2 regions of the Clostridium sp. DL1XJH146 genome follow, and region 2 is predicted to be linked to the other one. Evidence: riboswitches for the same ligand, from Rfam matches in the RefSeq annotation. Region 2 holds a riboswitch; the other holds the start of a gene.
The links. A riboswitch is a leader RNA that binds a small molecule or an ion and turns the genes downstream of it on or off. The one in region 2 is predicted to bind glycine.
Positions count from the first base shown of each region.

Region 1: it holds a riboswitch for glycine, as region 2 does, so the genes downstream of both, gcvT (glycine cleavage system aminomethyltransferase GcvT) here and ACVHXK_RS07880 (alanine/glycine:cation symporter family protein) in region 2, are expected to answer to the same signal.

Region 1 covers NZ_JBTVVN010000017.1:56,507-63,912, forward strand. Annotated here, with positions in the region: gene ACVHXK_RS10015 (sulfite exporter TauE/SafE family protein) at 1-106, shown strand, start outside; gene ACVHXK_RS10020 (MBL fold metallo-hydrolase) at 168-1,070, opposite strand; gene ACVHXK_RS10025 (hypothetical protein) at 1,157-1,786, opposite strand; glycine riboswitch at 2,249-2,351, shown strand; glycine riboswitch at 2,355-2,437, shown strand; gene gcvT (glycine cleavage system aminomethyltransferase GcvT) at 2,534-3,640, shown strand; gene ACVHXK_RS10035 (serine hydroxymethyltransferase) at 3,664-4,899, shown strand; gene gcvH (glycine cleavage system protein GcvH) at 5,057-5,440, shown strand; gene gcvPA (aminomethyl-transferring glycine dehydrogenase subunit GcvPA) at 5,442-6,785, shown strand; gene gcvPB (aminomethyl-transferring glycine dehydrogenase subunit GcvPB) at 6,782-7,406, shown strand, end outside.
Region 2 covers NZ_JBTVVN010000012.1:30,569-37,974, reverse strand. Annotated here, with positions in the region: gene ACVHXK_RS07900 (M20 family peptidase) at 41-1,495, shown strand; gene ACVHXK_RS07895 (mechanosensitive ion channel family protein) at 1,997-3,154, opposite strand; gene ACVHXK_RS07890 (hypothetical protein) at 3,465-3,740, shown strand; gene ACVHXK_RS07885 (hypothetical protein) at 3,843-4,130, shown strand; glycine riboswitch at 4,333-4,413, shown strand; glycine riboswitch at 4,612-4,710, shown strand; gene ACVHXK_RS07880 (alanine/glycine:cation symporter family protein) at 4,765-6,153, shown strand; gene ACVHXK_RS07875 (hypothetical protein) at 6,368-6,559, shown strand; gene purE (5-(carboxyamino)imidazole ribonucleotide mutase) at 7,093-7,406, shown strand, end outside.

The DNA.
Region 1 (7,406 bases), on a different contig from region 2:
ATTTGCCAACAAATCAGATGAAAAATCTATGTACAAAATAATAGGATTAACTTTCATTGTATTAGGCTTAATCTTAATAGTTAGTAAAAGTCTACTGGGGTTATAAAATACATACTTATACATTAATAAAACAATAACCAATTGATCATTGTTTTATTAATGTATATCTATTTACTCACGCTTCTTTTATATTTAAGAAATCCATTATCCATAATTATTTCAATTTCTCCAGTTTCTTCTAGATATTGAACATATGATTCAAGCATAAATTTTATCTCTGAATACTTATATACTGTTCTAACATTAATTTTCCAATTTTTTATGATAATTTTCATAATATCTTCCATTGTCATTGCCTCTTCTATCAAATTGTATAGTCTTCGCGCTATATTTTTATAGAAGTCTATGTTGTCCATTATAAGCTTAGTAATATCATCATACATTCCTTTGTGAGCCACTATATATTTGCTACAGTTTAAATCATAAAGCTTTATTTTACTTTCCAAGTCCTCTTTTAATACAAATGCATAGGGCAATTTTGCCCCTTTCATAACTTCGTAACTTATAAGTGAATCTCCTACATAAGCTACATCATCAGGTGTAGTAATGCAAATATGCGCCGGACTATGCCCTGGTGTATGAAGAATTTTAAATTTTATACCACAAATATATATAGTATCTTGATTGTCTAAAATTTTAATATCTGTTTCACAAACCATATGTCCATAATGTTCTTCTACATTGGATAATGTTTGACTACTATAATAAACTTTTAAATTTACTATAGAACTACAGAAAAAAGCTTCATAGGCTGGCATAGCAATAATACAGTTATATTTATTTTTTAAATATGTATTATTGCCTACATGATCTATATGTGTATGACTACAAATTATACCAACTACCTTAAAATTATTCTTTTCCAATATCTCATCTATTCCTACTCTTTCTCCCCTTGCCCATCCAGAGTCTAACATAATAATTTCTTCATCATTAATTTTATAAAAAGGTATATAAGTCATTCCCGTATTTATACAAAATGTATTTCCCTTAACTTTTAATATATCCATAATATTTTCTCCATTTCTCTTTATTTTCATTAGTTTTATTATTATAAATTTTCTTTACTTACTAAACCTCCTGTAATAGTTCAAATTTATTTAAATAAAATCACACTATCTTCAAATATTGCACAGACTCCTTCGTATATATTGGTAGCACCACTCTTAGTATTTTTTATTTTAACAAAGTCTTTATAATTATCTCCATTATCATCTTCAGTCCAAAAGCTAGATATCACGTAATCCCCAATTATGCTATCAATATCTTCTCGTTTATTATCTAGTGTAAAACTAGTATTAATATTATAAATTTCATTAACTATTTTCTTATTTTCTCCAATAATTTTTGTCTCATATATGTTTCTATTTTTCACATCGTGCCATAAATTATAATAGGCACTTAACCCATCATCATTTAATTTTATAGACCTTACTAGCTCTGTCTCCAACGTTATCTTACTAATTGAATATATATCTTCAACTTTGCTTTCAAAATTCTTAACTCTATAATATATCTTTTCATCATCCATGCCAAAATACCTTGTCCACGAAGTAAGCTCTGTTTTATAAATTTCTTTAAAAGAAATTATATCACATTCATTTTTTACTTCTCCAACAAATCTATCTAAAGCTATAATATTTATACTTTCTCTGTATCCTTCTCTGTAAAATTCTTCTTTTTTAATACCTTCCTTAAATGACTCTTCAAGCTCCCAATCTTCCATATATGCTTCTTCGAAAATTATATATCTATTCCCATCAGTAGTGTAAGGAATAAAATAATCTCTAATTCCTAAAATGACTCTTTTATCTTTAACTATATATTCTTTTTTGTCTTTTAAGTCACATAAAATAGCATATTCATAGTCACCTTATTTATGATACTCTATTTGAAAAATAGGTGTCTGCCCATATCCCTATTCCCATGAAGAATATTTCTCGTAAATACTATTTAATTCAATATTATCTTTATCAAAACTTTTTTCTAAAGCCTGACTTAATTTTTCAATAGTCAATTCAGGTTTAATTATTTAATTAATTCAAAATCAATATAATTCTAAACTATTGAACAAAATAAATCAAATCATCAATAAAAATTAAATTATCAACAAAATTCTACATTAATTATTATATTGACAAAATAATATATTATAGTTATAATTTTAATAATTATTATAGTTCTCCAAAGGAAGTAAACGTGAGATATCTTTTAGTAGATAGCCGAAGAAGCAATAAGTTAACTGTCAAATTAGCTTAGAAACTTTCAGGCAAAAATATCGTTTATGGATGGAACTCTGGAAAGTCCACTAAGTGGCGCCGTAGGTGAAAGGTACTTTTTTTATTAAGTATTAAAACTCTCAGGTAAAAATACAGAGGAATATGACAGGTTTGTTTTGCGCCTGTTATATTCCTTTTTTTGTTATAAAAATATATTTTTATAAATTTACAATTTTTTAAGGAGGATTACAAAAATGGAAAATGTAAAAAAGACTGCCTTGTTTAATATGCATGAAAAGTATATGGGGAAAATTATTGATTTCTCTGGCTGGGCTCTACCAGTACAATATTCAGATATTCAAAAAGAACATGAAGCAGTTAGAACTTCTGCTGGACTATTTGATGTATCACACATGGGAGAGGTTGAAATCACAGGGCCACAAAGTTTCGATTTTATTCAAAATCTTATTACAAACGACCTAAGTAACCTAAATAATAATCAAACACTTTATACCTTTATGTGTTACCCAAATGGTGGTGTTGTAGATGACCTTATTGTCTATAAACATAGCAATGATAACTTTCTTCTAGTGATAAATGCTGCAAATATAGAAAAAGACTATCAATGGATGGTTGATAACAAAGCAAACTATAACTTAACGATTTCTAACAAATCTAATGAAATATCTCAAATTGCAATTCAAGGACCAAAAGCTGAAAATATACTTCAAAAGTTAACTAATGTTAATCTTGAAGAAATTAAATTCTTCTACTTTATGGACAAAGTTAAAATTGCTGGAGCTGAGTGTTTAGTATCAAGAACTGGTTACACTGGTGAAGATGGTTTTGAAATATACACCTTAAATGAAAATGCTGAAAAAATATGGGAAGCTTTAATGAAAGCTGGTGAAGAATATGGCATCCTACCAGCAGGACTTGGATGTAGAGATACCCTAAGATTCGAAGCTGCTCTTCCTCTTTACGGAAATGAATTATCAAAAAACATAACTCCTCTTGAAGCTAATCTCGGTTTCTTTGTAAAACTTGATAAAGACAATTTTATTGGAAAAGATGCTCTTACAAAGCAAAAGAAAGAAGGACTTCAACGTAAAATTATAGGTTTTGAATTAATTGGCAAAGGAATTCCAAGGCATGGTTATGAAGTATATTCAAATGATGAAAAAATCGGTGTTGTAACTACGGGATATTTATCCCCAACAGTTGGGAAAGCAATAGGCCTTGCTCTTATTGATTTTAAATACACTGCACTGGAAACTCATATTCAAATCAAAATACGCAAAAAATTTGTAGCTGCAAAAGTTATTAGTAAAAAATTCTACACTAAAAAATATAAAAAATAATACTAAATTTAGGAGTGACTATAATGAACTTTGAAAACCTTATAAAACAAGATAATGAACTTTATGAAATTATTTGTGCAGAGGAAAATAGACAACATGATAATATTGAGCTTATTGCATCTGAAAACTTCACAAGTAAGGCTGTAATGGAAGCGATGGGGTCAGTACTTACTAATAAGTATGCAGAAGGATATCCAAACAAAAGATATTACGGTGGATGTTTCGTTGTAGATAAAGCAGAAGATTTAGCAAGGGATAGACTGAAAGAGCTATTTGGTGCAGAACATGCAAATGTTCAACCACACTCAGGGTCTCAAGCAAATATGGCAGTATATATGGCTATGCTTGAACCTGGTGATACAGTTTTAGGAATGGATCTTACTCATGGAGGACATCTTACTCATGGTAGCAAAGTAAACTTTTCTGGTATATTATATAATTTCGTTTCTTATGGTTTATCTGAAGAAACTGAAAGAATTGATTATGAAAACTTAAAAAACTTAGCTTTAGAGCATAAACCAAAAATGATTGTTGCAGGTGCTAGTGCATACCCAAGAGAAATTGATTTTGCCAAATTAAGAGAAATTTCTGATGAAGTTGGCGCATACTTATTAGTAGATATGGCTCATATTGCTGGTTTAGTTGCAACAGGTGCCCATCCATCACCAGTTCCCTATGCAGAATTTGTTACAACTACAACCCACAAAACTTTAAGAGGACCAAGAGGTGGAGCTATACTATGTAAAGCAGAATATGCTAAAGCTATTGATAAAGTAATCTTCCCTGGTATACAAGGTGGTCCATTAATGCACACTATTGCTGCTAAAGCCGTTTGTTTTGGTGAAGCACTAAAAGATGATTTTAAAGAATACATTGAACAAGTTAAAAAAAATGCTTCTACTCTAGGTGAAGAATTAATGAAATACGGATTTAGACTAGTGTCTGGTGGAACAGATAATCACCTTTTACTTGTAGATTTAACTAATAAAGATATTACAGGAAAAGAAGCTGAAGCTTTATTAGATTCTGTTGGAATTACAGTAAATAAAAATACTATTCCATTTGAGAAAAGAAGTCCATTTGTTACAAGTGGAATAAGAATAGGTACTCCAGCCGTGACTACAAGGGGTTTCAAAGAACAAGAAATGAAAGAAATTGCATCATTGATAAATTATACTCTGCAACACAAAGATGAAGACCTCTCACTAGTACAAGAAAAAGTTAAAGAAATATGCAACAAATATCCACTGTATAAGTAAAAAGTTTGTTTAAATAATAGGTTCTATTTTAAAAATAGTTGATTAATATGGTTTATCTGAAATAAACTAATTTACTTAGTCAGCATTTTATTATCAACAATATTTTAAAGCACATATAAATGAAAAATAGATTTAAAAATTAGAGGAGGAATTTAATATGAAAATTATAGAAAATTTATTATACACTGAGGAACATGAATGGTTAAGCGTTGATGGAGATACAGCTTATCTAGGAATTACTGATTATGCACAACACGCATTAGGTTCAATAGTTTATGTAGAACTTCCTGAAGAAGGAGAGGAATTAGAAAAAGGAGAGTCTTTTGGAAGCACAGAGTCTGTTAAAGCAGCTTCAGATATATACATTCCAGTTGATTGTACTATTCTTGAAATTAATGAAGCTTTAGAAGACGAACCAGAACTAATCAACACAGATTGTTATGAAAACTGGATTATCCGTATAAAAATTACTGATAAATCTCAACTCCATTCACTACTAAGTGCAGAAGACTACAAGAATCTAATTAATAAGGAGGCATAAGATGTTTCCTTATATACCTAATACTGAAAAAGATAGAGAGAAAATGCTTCAAAGCATAGGAATAAATTCTGTTGAAGACCTTTTTGACATAATTCCAGAAGATATTAAACTTTCAAGAAGACTTAATCTTGAAAAGCCTATGGCAGAACTCCAAGTAACAAAACACATGAAAAAAATTACTGACAAAAATTCTAGTTGTGATGATTTAGTATGCTTTTTAGGCGCAGGTTCTTATGACCACTATATTCCTTCTGTTCTAAAACACATTACATCTAGATCAGAATTTTATACTGCTTATACTCCATATCAACCTGAGATAAGCCAAGGTACACTTCAAGTTATTTTTGAGTATCAAACTCAAATAGCAAATCTTACAGATATGGATGCATCTAATGCTTCTGTATATGATGTTTCAACTGCTTGTGCAGAGGCAGCAATGATGGCCATTTCTACTAAAAAAGCAAATAGTATTATTGTTTCAAAAACAGTTGACCCTCAAGTTATAACAGTTTTAAAAACATATATGAGGTTCCATAATATTGAAGTCATCGAAATTGATACAAAAGATGGCGTAACTGATATAGCACAACTTGAAAAATTAGTAGATAAAAATACCGCTGGTGTAATTGTTCAAAGTCCAAACTTCTTTGGCATTGTTGAAGATATGACTGAAATTGAAAAAATAACACATTCGAATAAATCTTTACTTATCATGAGTGTTGACCCTATTTCTCTTGGAATTTTAAAAACTCCTGGTGAAATTGGAGCTGATATAGCTATAGGTGAAGGTCAATGCCTTGGTAATGGAATGAACTTTGGTGGCCCATATTTAGGATTTATGGCCACTACAAAAAAACTAATGAGAAAATTACCTGGAAGAATTGTAGGACAAACATCAGATGTTGATGGTAATCGAGCATTTGTCTTAACTCTACAAGCAAGAGAACAGCATATAAGAAGGGAAACAGCTTCTTCAAATATATGTTCAAACCAAGCACTTAATGCACTTACTGCTTCTGCTTATTTATCCACTATGGGCAAAGAAGGCTTAAGGGAAGTGGCAGAACAATGTGTGAAAAAAGCTCACTATGCTTATAACGAACTTATTAAATCTGGCAAATTCAAACCAGTATTTGATAAACCTTTCTTTAAAGAGTTTGTAGTTAAAAGTGATACAAATACTAAAACAATAAATGATAGGCTACTCCAAAATGGTATTTTAGGTGGATATCCATTAGAAGAAAAATATGACTTTCTAGAAAATTCTCTTCTTTTATGTGTCACAGAAAAAAGAACTAAAGAAGAAATTGATACACTAGTAAAAACTATGGAGGATATAGCATGAAAGGATATAATAAACTAATATTTGAAATTTCTAAAGATGAACGTAAAGCCTATTCCCTACCAGAATGCGATGTTTTAGATGTTGCAATTGATGAACTAATAGATCCTTCTCTATTAAGAGAAAGTGATCTTGGTCTTCCACAGGTTAGTGAACCACAACTTATGAGACATTATACTCTTTTGTCCAATAATAATTTTGGTGTAGATACAGGTTTCTATCCTTTAGGTTCATGCACTATGAAGTATAATCCAAAAATCAATGAAGATATGGCCTCTAGTTCTAATTTTGTGAATATACATCCATATCAAAAAGAAGAAACTGTTCAAGGCTCTTTAGAATTAATGTACAATCTATCAAGTATGTTTGCAGAAATAACAGGTATGGATGAAGTATCCCTTCAACCTGCAGCTGGTGCTCACGGAGAACTTTCAAGTTTGATGATAATAAAAGCTTATCTTGAAACCAAAGGAGAAAAACACAGAAATAGAATTATTGTTCCTGACTCAGCTCATGGTACAAATCCTGCCAGTGCTTCTGTTGCTGGTTTTCAAGTTGTTGAAATCAAATCTAATAAAGATGGTTCAATTAATATAGAAGCTCTAAAAGAAGCTTTGGATGAAA
Region 2 (7,406 bases):
TCAAAAATGTATTATGCATTGACAAGAAGGTGTATTAAAAATGAGATTTTTGTTGTTTTTGTTAGTAGTTTTAGTGGTTTTAATTGTGGTAGTTTTGGTTAGAACTTTGAAATTTAAGTCAAAGAAATTTAGTGTACAAGCTAAAGGCGAATTTAATATTGATAGAGATAAGGCAGTAAAAAATTTAGCTGATGTAATAAAAATAAAAACTGTTTCTCATTCAGATTATTCAGAAACAGATTGGGATAAGTTTAAGGAATTACACAAACGGGTAGAAGAAAACTATAAGCTTGTTCATAAAAAACTTTCAAAAACTGTTGTAAATGAATATTCTCTAGTCTATAAATGGAAAGGGAAAAATAGCGATAAAAAACCTATACTTTTAACAGCACATATGGATGTAGTTCCTGCATCAGAAGATTCTTTAAAGGATTGGACATATCCTCCATTTAGTGGGGAATTGGCAGAAGGACATTTGTGGGGAAGAGGGACTTTAGATATTAAAATTCAGATGATAGCAGTACTTGAAGCCGTAGAGAACTTGCTTGCGCAAAATTATGAGCCCGATAGAGATATTTATCTTGCATTTGGTCATGATGAAGAAGTTGGAGGAAGTGAGGGAGCAACAAATATTGTTAAATATTTTGAAGAGAACAATATAACATTTGATTTTGTCATAGATGAAGGTGGATGTGTAACTGAAGAAGCGCTTGCAGGAGTAGACGGACCTCTTGCTGTAATAGGAATAGCTGAGAAGGGATATTCAAATGTTAGATTAAGTGTAGAAAGCACTGGAGGACATGCTTCAATGCCACCTAAGAATACTGCACTTGGAGAGATTGCAAAAGCAATTGTTGCACTTGAAAAAAATCAATGTGAGACTAAAATAACTAAGCCACTAGAGGATATGCTCATGTATATAGGACCAGAAATGAGTTTTTCAAATAAGATGATAATATCAAACTTATGGTTATTTGCTCCTGTTTTCAAAATGGCTTTTGCTAAGACTGGAGCTGGGAATGCCCAACTTAGAACAACTACAGCAGCTTCAATGAGTAGTGGTAGTATGGAGCCAAATATTTTGCCTGGAAAAGCTACAGCTACTTTTAACTTTAGAATTCTTCCAGGAGAAACAGGACAAGATTTATTAGAACATATTGAAAAAGTAGTTAATAATCCAAGAGTTAAAATTGAGCCTTTAAGACTTGAAGATCCATCAAAGGTTTCTAGTGCAGACAGTGAAGGATTCAAAATTATAGAAAAAACAGTATATCAAATATTTGATGAGGCAATAGTATCTCCATATCTAGTAATGGCAGGTACAGATGCTAGAAAATATGAAGATGTTAGTGATAATGTATATAGATTTTCACCTTATCAAATACATAATGATGATTTAAAGAGAATGCATGGTGTAGATGAGAGGATTTCTTTCGAGAATATTGAAAAAGCAGTTCATTTCTTTATGCAAATGATAGTGAACTCTAACACTTAAGGGAAATTTGCAATTTGCAATTTGCAATTAGCAATTTTTTAAAAAAAGAAAAAGGCAGTGTTAAGTGATAATGCACAATGCACAATGCACAATGCACAATGCACAATTAAGGAGGAAATATTTTAGCGGAGCTAAAATATTTCTAGAATTAACTTAAAGATCAAAAACCAAAAGACCAGGAGATCTGTTTTTACGCAAATCTCCTGGTTTTTATTAATTGTTTTTATAGGAGAATTTTTGATTGATGCAGAACCTGCTTGCATTAGTTTGGAAATAAGATGTTGTTTGTGATATATGATAAGTATCAGTGAAAAATAATATAAATACATAAATAATATTAACACATAAATGTTTGTAGTTTATATAATGCTCTTACAAAATTAAAGATTCTCAGCTCTGCTGAGAATCTACAATAATTGTGCATTGTGCATTGTGCATTGTGCATTGTGCATTGTGCATTGTACATTATGTATTGTGTATTATGAATTGTGCATTGCTCTTTTAAGAAGGTTCTTTCTCCAAAAAAATGCTTCTGCTAGGATAGGCGATTTCTACTTTTTCATTTTCAAGAATTTCTAGTATTTTAAAGTTTATGTTTTCTTTTACCTTTAAAAAGTCACCCCAATTAGTAGTGTTTGTGAAAAAATAAAGAAAAATATCTAGACTACTTTCATTGAATTCATTGAAAGTAACAAAAATGGTTTCTTTATGAACATCATTATTTTCAGTAAGCATTGCTCTTATTTTTTGAGTGCATATTTCAATTTTTTCTTTAGGAGTATCGTACCTAACACCTAAATTAAAAGTAATTCTTCTTTTTTGCATTCTAGACCAGTTAGTTATTGCTTCGTCTGCCAAATTTGAATTAGGTACAGTTACTAAGGCATTGGCAAAGGTACGAATTCTTGTACTCCTAAAGGTTATATCTTCTACAGTACCTTCAATGGTTGGAGTATAAATCCAATCTCCTATAGTAAAAGGTCTATCAAGAATTATTACTATTCCACCAAAAATATTTGAAAGAGTATCTTGTGCGGCTAGTGCAATAGCGAGTCCTCCTATTCCTAGCCCTGTAATAAAACTATTTACATTAAAGCCGAATTCTTCTGCAATTATACAAGTTGCAAAAGCAATTATAATAAATCGGACAATCCTTGATAAAAAAGTAAGTAAAATATTATCAACTTTCAAATTTAACTTTTTATTAATGTTTTTATATAAATTAGAATTCTCAGAAGATAAATTGTGAAGGCCTAAGGCTACAAGGATAATTATTGAAGACCTAAATAAAGATACAAATTTTGAAGTTTGCACAATAGTGCCAGCACTAGTTGAGGAAATTACCGATTCTGTAATATCATATCCAAAACTTGAGGTTAAATATTTAATAGATAGATAAAGACCAAGTATGGTGAAAAATATTGATAATGGTTTTTCAAAGGATATAAGAATTATTTCGTCTAGGTTAGTTTTTGTTTTCTTGCTTATTTTTAATAGACGACTAAATATATATCTTGTGAAAATCTTTCTAAACAAAACAAAGAATAAAAAAATTAATAGAGCTATTATAACTATTTTGAGATTATTAAATGTAATAAATTGATAAATATAAGTTGTTGTATTATTAAAGCTGTCAAATGCTTCTTGTAATACGCTCATTGTAGCACCCCCTAATTAACCATTCTAAATGATTTTGCAATAATTCTCAAGATGATACGCTAAGTAACAGGGGTAATTGCGTTCTTTTTATAAGGCCGCTATTCAATGTAAATACTTCTACTAGGGAAAGCAATTTCTAATTTTTCTTCTTTTAGTATTTATAATATTTTGAAATTTATATATTCTTTATTGAAGAAATTGCATAAAAAAGAATTTTTTTAATAGCTGTAAGCTTTTTATTACATGTTTATTATGATATAATGTTAAACAGTAATAGTTATTAATTATGAAAATATGATGAGGTGATGTAATGAATAATTTGGATAAAATAATAAAAGATATTGAAAATGGAAAGGCTGATATGCAGCTGATAAATGAGGAAGTTAAAGCACAAGAAAAAGACTTCAGCAAACTTGATGGATTTTCAATGGTCCATAGTTTTAAATTTAATGAAGGCGATAAATTCATTAAATCAATAGTTGAGAAAGATGAACAATTATATTATGTTGAGAGAGATATTTGTGCAGATGAAGATTTTTATGGTACATGTAATTTAGAGTATGATAAAATTTATTTATTGAAATAGCATAATATTCACAAATTAGTCTAAAATTTGTGAATAAGGATGATTTGCTGATATAGTGAATCATCCTTATTTTATTATTTAAATTAAAAGGAGTGACTAAAGATGAATAATGGATTTATTTTTGTATTGTTTGTAGTTGGAGTATTGGAATTAGTATTAGCCTTCGTTAATGAAAAAATATTAAGAAAGAATTACAAAGATAAAAAAATTAAAAACCTTGAAGGGCTTATAAAATGGGAAAAATATTCAAACCTTCTGATAGGTGTATTAATAATTATCTACGGTGTAATATATTTAGTTGACTATACTAATCCAGTAATAAATTATTATGCGCCGGCTTTAGCTGTTATATTTGGTATGAGTTATTTTGGAAGGAAAAGATATATTTAAGCTAGTGATTATGATTTTCTTGCCTTTGGTGAGAAAATCTTTTTTTATACGTACACATATGTTACTTCGATAATTAAGAACATTATTTAAATGCGTGTTGTTTAATTGGGAAATTTATAAATTGTATAAAAGCTTGTATTATTATGAAAATCTATATATAATTATTAATGGTTTATTAATAATAAATTAACAATGTGTTCGGATGAAGATTGTGGGAGAGAGATGGCTTGCCATCCGCCGAAGAGGAAAAACTTTCAGGCACCTATGGGTTTTCAATGTGAAACTTTATTTGTACTTGTCCAAAACTCGGTGAATTTACGAGTTATGGATAAGTGAAAATAATTAGTTGAACTGAAAATCCCAAGAGTTTCTTTATGAAATTTTATCTATACGTTTCCAAAACTCAATGAATTAACGAGTTATAGGTACATATAAATAAGCAGTTTAGTTGGAAACTCTATTTTAGGAGAAAACCGTAATTGGACGAGCCTCTGGAGAGAGCTGATTATTCAGACACCGAAGGAGCAAGATAGTATTATTAACTATCGAATCTCTCAGGTAAAAGGACAGGGGATAGAAATTATGAAAATAATTTTGTCTCCTCCATTATATTAAATTAAGGGAGGATTTTTTAATGACAGGGTTTATGGAAGTATTAAACAAAATTGATTCATTGGTTTGGGGACCACCGTTACTTATTTTATTAGTAGGTACGGGACTTTATCTAACTGTAAGACTTGGGGTATTACAGGTTAAAAAGTTACCACTTGCACTAAAGTATTTATTTTCTAAAGAAAAAAACAATGATGCAGAGGGTGATGTATCATCATTTGCAGCTTTATGTACAGCTTTAGCAGCAACAATAGGAACAGGAAATATTGTTGGTGTCGCAACAGCAATTAAACTTGGTGGACCAGGAGCTTTGTTTTGGATGTGGGTAGCTGCTTTCTTTGGAATGGCTACTAAGTACTCTGAAGCGTTACTTGCAGTAAAATACAGAACCGTTGATGAAAATGGTCAAATGGCTGGTGGACCTATGTATTATTTAGAAAAAGGTCTAGGAAGTAGATTTTTAGCTAAGATGTTTGCAATCTTTGGAGTAGGAGTTGCTTTCTTCGGGATAGGTACATTCCCACAAGTAAATGCAATAGTTGAAGCTGCAGAAATTGTTTTCAACATTCCAATTGTGTTGACAGGAATAGTGTTAATAGTACTGGTATCTCTAGTAACTATAGGAGGCGTAAAGAATATTGCATCAGTGGCTGAAAAAACAGTTCCTTTTATGGCAGTATTTTATGTTATAGGTGCTTTAATAATAATAATAATAAATATTAATTTATTACCAGGAACAATAGCTTTAGTGGTAAAGAGTGCTTTCACTACAACAGCAGCAGCAGGTGGTTTCACTGGAGCAACTGTTATGCTTGCGATGAGAAGTGGTGTTGCTAGAGGAGTATTTTCTAATGAATCTGGTTTAGGTAGTGCACCAATAGCGGCAGCGGCAGCTAAAACTAAATCTTGTGTAAGACAAGGACTTGTATCTATGACAGGTACTTTCTTTGATACAATAATTATTTGTACTATGACTGGACTTGTTTTAATAATGACTGGAGCTTGGAATTCAGAATATGCAGGAACAGCTATGACAAATTATGCTTTTAGTAGTGGGCTTCCTATAGCTATGATAGGACAGTTGATTGTTACGATTGGACTTATTTTCTTTGCTTTTACAACAATACTTGGATGGAATTATTATGGGGAAAGATGTACTGTGTATTTAGTTGGAGTAAAAGGAATTAAACTATATAGAGCAGTATATATAATTTTAGTTGGACTGGGAGTATTTTTACAGTTGATAAATCTAAAATTAGAAATGATCTGGAAAATAGCAGATATAGTAAACGGACTTATGGCGATTCCAAACCTAATTGGATTAATTGGATTAAGTGGAGTTATTATAAATGAAACAAGAAAATATTTTAAAGACCTTGAAGATGACGGAATGGTTAAAGTAGCTGAATAAAAGATAGTGTGATATTTGATGTTATATATAGCACATATATGTAGAGATATATTTACATATATGTGCTTTTATGTTGTTATAAATGTAAAGATATCTATGTGTTATATTAGGAGGATTACTAGGGCTATATATAGCGGGGTTAAATCAAGAAAGTAGTTACTTTAATTTTGATATGATTATAAACATTATAGTTAGTCTATTAGTGGGAATGTTTATGAGTTATTTTTTTGTAAAAAGGCGTAAAAAAAGAAATGGTAAGGTGCTAGAATTTGATGACGTAGCTTGTTGTAAAACAATATTGAAGAACAAATGTTCGCATAAAGTTTTATTTAATGGAGATAATAGTAATAAGTTAGATATTTGCTTAAAAAATTCTATGGAAATAGGTGTAGGAATTATATTATAATAAGATTAAGGATTATATTTATAAAATGATACGAAAGTTGTAATTGAAAGGAGTGTATCTAGTGGAAAATGAAAAAATCAATAAACTGCAAATGGATGTAAACAGTTTATCAATGAAGACAGCTAATAATGATACAAGAATTATAGAATTGAGTAGGAACTTGAAAAAAGTTTAATAAATTTGTGCGGGTTATAAGGCTCTCCTTTAAGGAGAGTCTTTATGTTTCTTTGAATTAAAACTATAAGAAAGATTCTCGAACGATTGGGCGAGAATCTTTTATTTAAGTACAGATTTTGATTATGAAAGTTTTTTTACAGTCTTCAATAAAATAATCCTCCTGAATAAAAAAGAAATTAAATCTGCAATCGTATTTTGTGATATACGTAACGTGACGAACGATAAAAGAATAGAAAGGAGTAGTTTGTCCTAAAAGTACGAATAATCTACAGTTAATTACGGTTATTATATTGACTAAATAAACTATGAATGTTAATATAAAAACGAAAACAGTGAAATTTGCAGGAGGGTTAATTATGAAAGTAGCAATTATTTTTGGAAGTAAGTCTGATATTGAAAAAATGAAGGGTGCAGCTAAAGTATTAAAAGAATTCGGAGTAGAATATGAAGCTCATGTATTATCAGCTCATAGAGTTCCGGAAAAATTAAGTGAAACTTTAGAAAAACTTGAGAACAATGGTTTTGAGTGCATTATTGCAGGTGCTGGACTTGCTGCTCATTTGCCAGGAGTTATTGCATCACAAACAATATTGCCAGTTATAGGTGTTCCAATAAATGCAGCTGTAGATGGAATGGATTCATTATTAGCAATAGTTCAAATGCCAAAGCC